Regions from separate parts of the Mesorhizobium sp. P171375 genome, predicted to be linked through region 1. Evidence: riboswitches for the same ligand, from Rfam matches in the RefSeq annotation. Region 1 holds a riboswitch; the other holds the start of a gene.
The links. Region 1 has a riboswitch for thiamine pyrophosphate ahead of thiC (phosphomethylpyrimidine synthase ThiC). Riboswitches for the same ligand answer to the same signal wherever they lie in the genome.

Region 1 (4,361 bases):
TCGCCTCAATCATCGTCTGACGGAAGTGGACAAGGAACTGGACGAGCGTGTCTTTCAGCTGCACGCGGCCGAGACCCCACCTCAAATGACCCTTTCCATCGAGCGGCCGACAAGCTCGGCCCGCAAGCCCGAGCACTCAGCTTTTCGCCATCCCCGTCATTGAAGCCTGCCGGCATCTCTGTCATCAATAGATTGGCTACGAGCGCGACCGGTCGCCCCCGACCCTCGAGACCATCGACATCGAAGCGGCCGCGAGTTGCCTATAAAACCTTACTGCACTCTTATTTTTGTGACGCATGCGGGTGGTGAGCGGTTTTCAAAGGCCCCGTTTCCTGCTGACAAAGTTAGCTTGGACACTTGAACCACTGAATGCCGATCAAACGCTCTCGGATACTGGTGCGAGTATGAAATCAAACACGGGCTCAGGCTGGGCAGGCTTTGGCTCCCGCGGAACAACCGGGTAAGCTACGATCGCTTGGGCATGTTCAGCGAGCGCGGCGGGTGTCATTCCCAGCGCTTTCTCCCACAGGCCGCCCGGCACTCTCACCACCTGACGAAAAAGCCCTGCAGCTCTTGTCGCATGGCGCGCCGCTGCGACCCGCTTGCCCTCGCGGATCTTCACCCCGGCCGCCGCTAACAGGATCAGTCCCTTGAAGAACATGCGGTGCTGAGCGCTGTGTTTCGCAGCCTGCCAGAGAGGCTCCCAGGCTTCATGGGCTTCCCAGTAGTAGCCGTGATTGAAAAGGTCGATTCCCCATCGAAACACATCTGAGCCGAGCGCTTCGCCAACGGCGACGGTCACCGGATCTGATCGGTAACTGTGGCCCAAGGGATCGCGCACCGGATGCGGATATTTGCCGGGCAGATACGCATAGCTCGGGAAACTTTTTTCGGGCAGCAAGCGAGGGCGAGACATAGACCCAGCAAACATGAAAGTGCGTTAAGGGGCAATTCATGCTGACCGCGTCGTGACAGGGAAGCGGTCGTAACCGGCTTGTAAAAGGTGCCGAGATTGGCCAAAACGCGCTTTGCCAAATGATGACGTTGGGTAAGCGGCTGACGCAAGGAGAAGATATGATTTTGCGACTGAAGGAGCGGCTCGGCAAAAGGTTTGAGGAAGAAGTCCAATTCTCCAAAGGCTGGCAGAAGGACAAGAAGGGCGTGGGAGCCCTTATTCCCACTTCGGTTTATGCGGCACGCCGGATGGCAAGCGTGGTGAACCCACGGTCAGGATTGCCGATTCTGGAGCTTGGCGCGGGAACCGGTGTCATCACAAAGGCGATCCTGGCTAGGGGAATCAAGCCGCGCCAGCTGGTTTCAGTCGAATATTCCAGGATTTTCTACGACGGCCTGGTGCAACGCTTCCCGAATGTGGACTTCAGATTGGGCGACGCATTTGCGCTGGACGAAGCTCTGGGTGAGCGCAAAGGTGAACAGTTCGATTGTGTTATAAGTGCAGTCCCGCTGTTGAGCTTTCCAATGCAACAGCGTGTCGCGCTGGTTGAGGATCTGCTTGCCCGTATTCCTGCCGGCCGGCCTCTAATTCAGATCACGTATGGACCTCTGTCGCCGGTGATCAAGATGCCAGACCGTTACGTGGTTTCCCACTATGACTTCGTCGTCCGCAACATACCGCCGGCACAGCTCTGGACTTATCGTCGAGCAGTCTAGCCAAATCTGGACGGTTTTCCTTCTCTGAGGGTTCCGCTGGGTGGTGGCCTTCCACCCAAACAGGATGTGGACAGAGCAGGGGCAGATGCCAGACTGCCAAGAAGACGAAGCGGTCCTGGTTTGATTTGACAGTGGGCGGGCCAAATGCGCTTGACAAAGCCGCGCCGGCCCGTTCAACCTGAGGCATTCACCAGGGGAGTCCCGGCAAGGGGCTGAGATACTGCTGGCTTTCGCGGCGCAGTGACCCGTTGAACCTGATCCAGTTCATACTGGCGTAGGGACGGTGCAAGCGCTTTGCGGGAGTTACGCCCGAGGTCCTGTTTCGGCAGGTCGACAGAAGCGTCTTTTCATCCTTCCGGCACAGAACTGGGTCTCCAATGCATGAGCAAAGGAGCCTCAAGATGAATGCCCTCACCCCTGCCGTGTCGACGGGACCGCTGCCCGCCTCGCGGAAGATCCACAAGCCCGGCACCATCCACTCGCAGATCAAAGTGCCGATGCGCGAAATCTCCGTCCATCCGACAGCCGGCGAACCGCCAGTCACCGTCTACGATCCGTCGGGCCCCTATACCGATCCGGCTGTCGAAACCAGCATCGAAAAAGGCCTGGCTCGGCTTCGCCACGAATGGATCTTGGCCCGCGGCGATGTCGAGGACTGTGACGGCCGCCATGTCCGGCCGGAGGACAACGGATTCGCGACGGGCGAACGCCTGACGCCGGAATTTCCCATCCGCCACCGACCGCTCAGGGCCAAAGCAGGCAAGGCGGTGACGCAGCTTGCCTATGCGCGCGCCGGCATCATCACACCCGAAATGGAGTTCGTTGCCATTCGCGAGAACCTTGGTCGCGAGATCCTGCACGGCAAGCTTGAGCGCGACGGCGAGGCTTTCGGCGCGACACTGCCCGATTTCGTCACGCCCGAATTCGTGCGTGACGAGGTGGCGCGCGGACGGGCGATCATTCCCGCCAACATCAACCATCCCGAGAGCGAGCCGATGATCATCGGCCGCAATTTCCTGGTGAAGATCAACGCCAATATCGGTAACTCCGCCGTCACATCGTCGATGGCGGAAGAGGTCGAAAAGATGGTGTGGGCGATCCGCTGGGGCGCCGATACGGTGATGGACCTGTCGACCGGCCGCAACATCCACAACATCCGCGACTGGATCGTGCGCAACGCGCCGGTGCCGATCGGCACGGTGCCGCTCTACCAGGCGCTCGAAAAGGTCGGCGGCATTGCCGAGGATCTGACCTGGGAGGTCTACCGCGACACGCTGATCGAACAGGCCGAGCAAGGCGTCGACTATTTCACCATCCACGCCGGCGTGCGGCTGCATTATATCCCGCTGACCGTCGACCGGGTGACGGGTATCGTCTCGCGCGGCGGCTCGATCATGGCCAAATGGTGCCTGCACCATCACCGGGAAAGCTTCCTCTACGAGCACTTCGCGGAGATCTGCGACATCGCCAGAGCCTACGACGTCTCCTTCTCGCTCGGCGACGGTCTTCGTCCAGGCTCGATCGCCGATGCCAATGACGCGGCGCAGTTCGCCGAGCTGGAGACGCTCGGCGAGCTGACGAAGATCGCCTGGGCGAAGGATTGCCAGGTGATGATAGAGGGCCCCGGCCACGTGCCGATGCACAAGATCAAGGCGAACATGGACAAGCAACTCGCCGTCTGCGGCGAGGCGCCGTTCTATACGCTCGGACCGCTGACGACCGACATCGCGCCGGGCTACGACCACATCACCTCAGGCATCGGCGCCGCGATGATCGGCTGGTTCGGCACCGCCATGCTCTGCTACGTCACGCCCAAGGAGCATCTCGGCCTTCCCGATCGCAACGACGTCAAGATCGGCGTGATCACCTACAAGATAGCCGCCCACGCCGCCGACCTGGCGAAGGGCCATCCGGCAGCGAAGGTCAGGGATGATGCGCTTTCGCGCGCGCGCTTCGAGTTCCGCTGGGAGGATCAGTTCAACCTGTCGCTCGATCCCGAAACCGCGCGGTCCTTCCACGACCAGACCTTGCCCAAGGAGGCGCACAAGCTGGCGCATTTCTGCTCGATGTGCGGACCGAAATTCTGCTCCATGCGTATCTCTCACGACATCCGCGCCGAGGCGCAGAAAGAGGGCATGGCGGCGATGGCGGCGAAATACCGCGAGGGCGGTGATCTCTACCTGCCGGCGGACGAGACCGGCGCACCGCTCATACCTCAGCCGCGTGAGCCATCATGAAGGTCTTGGTCAAAGGGGCCGGCGTTGCCGGCCTCACCGCCGCCTTCGAATTCGCCGCACGCGGCGCGGCGGTTACCGTTGCCGAGACAAGGCCTGCCCTTGGGGGCAATGCGTCGTGGTTCGCCGGTGGCATGTTGGCGCCGTGGTGCGAGCGTGAAAGCGCCGAGCAGCCGGTGCTGGATCTCGGACGTGACGCCGCCGACTGGTGGGACGCCGCAACGCCCGGCTTGGTAGCACGACGGGGAACGCTGGTCTTGGCCGCGCCGCGCGATGCGGGCGAGCTCGACCGGTTCGCCAGCCGCACGACGGGCTATCGGCGCGTCGAGGAAGATGAAATTGCCTTGCTGGAGCCCGACTTAGCCGGCCGCTTCCGCCGCGGATTGCTCTTCCCCGCTGAGGGCCATCTTGATCCGCGCCAGGCGATGGCAGCACTTCATGACAAGCTCGCGGCCA
Region 2 (4,361 bases), 1.8 Mb from region 1:
CCAGCGTCTCCTGGGGATCGACCGCCTCGCGCTTCTGGTCGAGCGTGGCGATCTCCAGATTGGTGCCGAGCCGCACCGAGCCGGCATCGGGCTTCATTTCGCCGGTCAGCATCTTCAACAGCGTCGTCTTGCCGGCGCCGTTCGGTCCGACCAGGCCGACACGATCGCCGCGTTGGATGCCGGTCGAGAAGCCCTTGACCACCGTGACGTCGCCAAAGCTCTTCTCGACGTTCTTCGCCTCAATCACCAGTTTGCCGGATTCGGCGGCGTCGCTGGCCACCATGGTGGCCGAGCCTTCGGCGCCGCGATGGCCGCGAAAACGCTGGCGCATGGTCTGGAGTTCGCCGAGGCGGCGCATGTTGCGCTTGCGCCGCGCCGTCACGCCGTAGCGCAGCCAGTGCTCCTCGCGCACGATCTGACGGCCAAGCTTGTGCTGCTCGCGCTCTTCCTCTTCCAACACCTGGTCGCGCCATTCCTCGAAATGGCCAAAGCCCTTGTCGAGGCGGCGGGTCTGGCCGCGGTCGAGCCAGACGGTGGCGCGCGAGACGCGTTCGAGGAAGCGACGGTCGTGCGAGATGACGATTAGCGCCGACGAGGTGCGGACAAGCTCCTCTTCCAGCCATTCGATCACCGACAGATCGAGATGGTTGGTCGGCTCATCAAGCAGCAGAATATCAGGCTCCGGCGCCATCACACGAGCAAGCGCGGCGCGGCGCGCCTCGCCGCCGGAGAGGTCGTTGGGGTTTTCCGTGCCGGCGAGGCCGAGATGCTCCATCAGATAGGTGGCGCGGTAGGGATCGTCGGCCGGCCCAAGCCCGGCCTCGACATAGGCGCGCACATTGGCAAAGCCATCCATGTCGGGCATTTGCGGGAGATAGCGAACCGTTGCCGAAGGCTGGCGGAAGACTTCGCCGTCCTGCGGTTCGATCAGCCCTGCGGCGATCTTGAGCAGCGTCGACTTGCCGGAGCCGTTGCGGCCGACGAGCGCAATCTTGTCGCCGGCGGATGCGGTGAGTTCGGCGCCGTCGAGCAGCGGCGTGCCGCCGAAGGTCAGTCTTATCCCGTCGAGGTTGAGAAGGGGCGGGGCCATGTCAGCTTTCAGGCAAGGGATAGGGATGAGCGAGCAACAGCGCGCGGCCATGGCCAAGTGCGATTTCGAGCCGGCCCCCGGTCTTCTCTGACTTGACCTCGTTGGAGATGGTGAGCGACGAGCCGAAGGCAACCTCGACATGGTCGAGCGGCCATTTGGCGCTGGACACGGTCAGGCCCGAAAGATCGGAAAAGCCGAGCACGGAAAACAACGTGCCGTCGGCGTAGTCGAAGCCGGCCTTGCCCGGCAGCAAGGGAACCCCCTCCTGCGCGCCGCTGGTCAACAGCACTTTCGTGCCGGTCTCGGCCAGCCGCAGGCTGAGCGCCAGATGAAGGTACGCATGGTCGGCGCGCTTGCCACCGAAAGCGCCGGCCAGCACCAGGCTGGTGGCGCCGCGCTCCAGTGCGGCGGCGATGGCCAGCTCCCCGTCGGTCTTGTCCTTTTCGGGCGGAAATACCTGGCGCGGCACGGCGGCGAGATCGACGGGAAGCTCCGCGGGCACGGAATCGAAGTCGCCCACCCAAAGCTCCGGCATCAGGCCGAGCATCCGGGCATGGCCGATGCCGGCGTCGGCGGCGATGACGCGCGCGCCTTCGACCTGGCGGTCGAGCCGCGGCGTGCGGATGAGATCGCCGCCAAGCAGGATGGTGAATGTGCTCATATCCGGTGGCCCTTACCAGCCCCGCCGGCGAAACGGAAGGCCGAGCCTTGGCTAGCTTTTTGTTGGAGCATGATCTCCGGACAAAACGGTTCCCGTTTGTCCGAGAAAACCGGTTCCCACTTTTCGGATCATGCTCTGGCAAAGTTCCGCTTGCGTGGCACCTTGGCCGGCCCTATGTGTCGAAACGCTCTAACGGGGTGCCGAACGCGATGTTTCGCGGGTCGGCTGAGAGGCAGTCTCGCCAACCCGCTGAACCTGATCCGGTTTGTACCGGCGGAGGGATTAGACGCTTCGGACAGACCGACGCCTCAATTCCTTTCAAACACGAATGAAGGAGGTGCCGATGCGCATGTTTTTGTCCCGTCTTGTCCCAGCCCTGGGTCTTGCTTTTTCGCTTCTCGCCGTGCCTGCGTCCGCGCAGGAAAAACTCACCGTCTACACCTATGAGAGTTTCACTGCCGATTGGGGCCCGGGTCCTGCGGTGAAGAAGGAATTCGAAGCCGAATGCGGCTGCAGCGTCGACTTCGTCTCGGTCGCCGACGGCGTCGCGCTGCTCAACCGCGTCAAGCTCGAGGGGGCGTCGACCAAGGCCGATATCGTGCTTGGCCTCGACACCAATTTGACTGCCGAGGCCAAGGCCTCCGGCCTGTTTGTCCCGCATGGCGCTGTGGCTGAAAACAGCGTGCCGGGCGGCTGGAGCGACGATACTTTCGTCCCCTATGACTATGGCTATTTCGCTGTCGTCTATGACACCGAGAAGCTGAAGAACCCGCCCAAGAGCCTGAAGGAACTGGTCGAAGGCGATGCCGCCGACAAGATCGTCATCCAGGATCCGCGCACCTCGACGCCGGGCCTTGGCCTGCTTCTGTGGGTGAAGTCGGTTTATGGCGACAAGGCGCCGGAAGCCTGGGCCAAGCTCAAGCCAAAGGTGCTGACGGTGACGCCGGGCTGGAGCGAAGCCTATGGCCTGTTCACCAAGGGCGAGGCGCCAATGGTGCTGTCCTACACGACGTCGCCGGCTTACCACATGGTGGCCGAAAACACCGATCGCTACCAGGCGGCATCCTTCGAGGAAGGCGAGTATCTGCAGATCGAGGTCGCCGGCATCACCACCACGGGTGCGAAAAACCCCCTGGCGGCAAAGTTTCTCGCCTTCATGACCGGGCCGAAATTCCAGAATGTCATTCCGGAGACCAACTGGATGTTCCCGGCGGGGAAAATCGACAAGCCGCTCAATCCGGCCTTCGACAAACTGGTCAAGCCGGTGAAGACGCTGCTGTTCAGCCCGGAAGAGGTTGCGGCCAACCGCAAGGCTTGGGTGGATGAGTGGCTGGCGGTGATGAGCAAGTAGATTTGGCTGGATGATCGGAAGATGACCGCTCTACGGCGCCCCCCTCTGTCCTGCCGGACATCTCCCCCACGAGGGGGGAGATTGGGTGTCGCCTCGGCTTTCGCCAACCTCCAACGTTTTGAGCGGAGCGCGGAAACTGCTGATCTCCCCCCTCGTGGGGGAGATGTCCGGCAGGACAGAGGGGGGCGCGAAGGAACGCGACGCCCGCCAAAGATCTTTTGGGCGGTCCGGCGTGCAACGCTCTGACCCCCGCGTCACCGCCGGCATTGTCGCGCTCGCGGCAATCGCGCTGCTGATCGGCGGCGCCTTTGCCGGGCTTATCCGCGAAGGCGCGCACGACCTCCGCGGTGCTGCGTCCGCCTTCGATCTCTATCTCCTGCGCGTTGTCCGCTTCACGCTCTGGCAAGCAGTCCTTTCGACGCTGCTTTCCGTCGTGCCGGCGCTGTTCGTGGCGCGTGCTCTGTCGCGGCATCCGCGCTTCTTTGGCCGCGGTTTCATCCTGCAACTGTTCACCGTGCCGCTGGCACTGCCGGCCATTGTCGCGGCGCTCGGCATACTGGCGCTCTATGGCCGGGCCGGCTACTTCGCCGCGATCGGTGGTCAAAGCTGGCCCGATATCTATGGCCTGTCGGGCATCCTCGTCGCTCATGTCTTCTTCAATCTGCCGCTGGCAACACGGCTGTTCCTTGAGGCACTGGGCACGGTGCCTGCCGATCAATGGCGGCTGGCAAGCCAGCTCGGCATGGGGGCGAGACCAGCCTTCCGGTTGATCGAATGGCCGGTGCTGCGATCGGCTCTGCCGGGCGTCGCCGGCCTTGTCTTCATGCTTTGCATCACCTCCTTCACCATCGTGCTCATCCTCGGCGGCGGGCCGGCGGCGACGACGCTGGAGGTCGCCATCTACCAAGCGCTGCGCTTCGATTTCGATCCCGCGCGGGCAGTTACACTGACAGTGCTGCAAATTGCCCTGACCTTTGCCGTCGTGCTGGCGCTGACGCGGCTTGGCGCCAATGTGACCGGGGATGCGAACCTGCCTGTGGCGCGGCGCCGCTATCTCTCGGCCGGCCCGGTCGAAACGGCGCTTAATGTCGTATTGATCGCGCTCGCTTTGCTGTTCGTCGCCGGGCCGATGGCGGCAACCGTCGCATCCGGCCTTGGCGCCGATCTCGGCCGGCTGGCCGGCGAGAGCGCGGTGCGCCAGGCGACGCTGACCAGCGCCTGTCTCAGCCTCCTGGCGGCGCTGCTTTCGGTGTCGCTAT

Region 2: linked by a shared signal. The riboswitch ahead of thiB (thiamine ABC transporter substrate binding subunit) and the one ahead of thiC (phosphomethylpyrimidine synthase ThiC) in region 1 are both predicted to bind thiamine pyrophosphate.

Annotation. Positions count from the first base shown of each region.
Region 1 covers NZ_JBYNWF010000001.1:2,127,411-2,131,771, reverse strand. The annotation lists partial or broken gene ACYHH6_RS10215 (MFS transporter) at 1-163, shown strand, start outside; gene ACYHH6_RS10210 (DUF309 domain-containing protein) at 377-901, opposite strand; gene pmtA (phospholipid N-methyltransferase PmtA) at 1,075-1,671, shown strand; TPP riboswitch at 1,854-1,970, shown strand; gene thiC (phosphomethylpyrimidine synthase ThiC) at 2,073-3,908, shown strand; gene thiO (glycine oxidase ThiO) at 3,905-4,361, shown strand, end outside.
Region 2 covers NZ_JBYNWF010000001.1:369,141-373,501, reverse strand. The annotation lists gene ACYHH6_RS01895 (ABC-F family ATP-binding cassette domain-containing protein) at 1-1,090, opposite strand, end outside; gene ACYHH6_RS01890 (thiamine diphosphokinase) at 1,092-1,751, opposite strand; TPP riboswitch at 1,935-2,050, shown strand; gene thiB (thiamine ABC transporter substrate binding subunit) at 2,095-3,102, shown strand; gene thiP (thiamine/thiamine pyrophosphate ABC transporter permease) at 3,335-4,361, shown strand, end outside.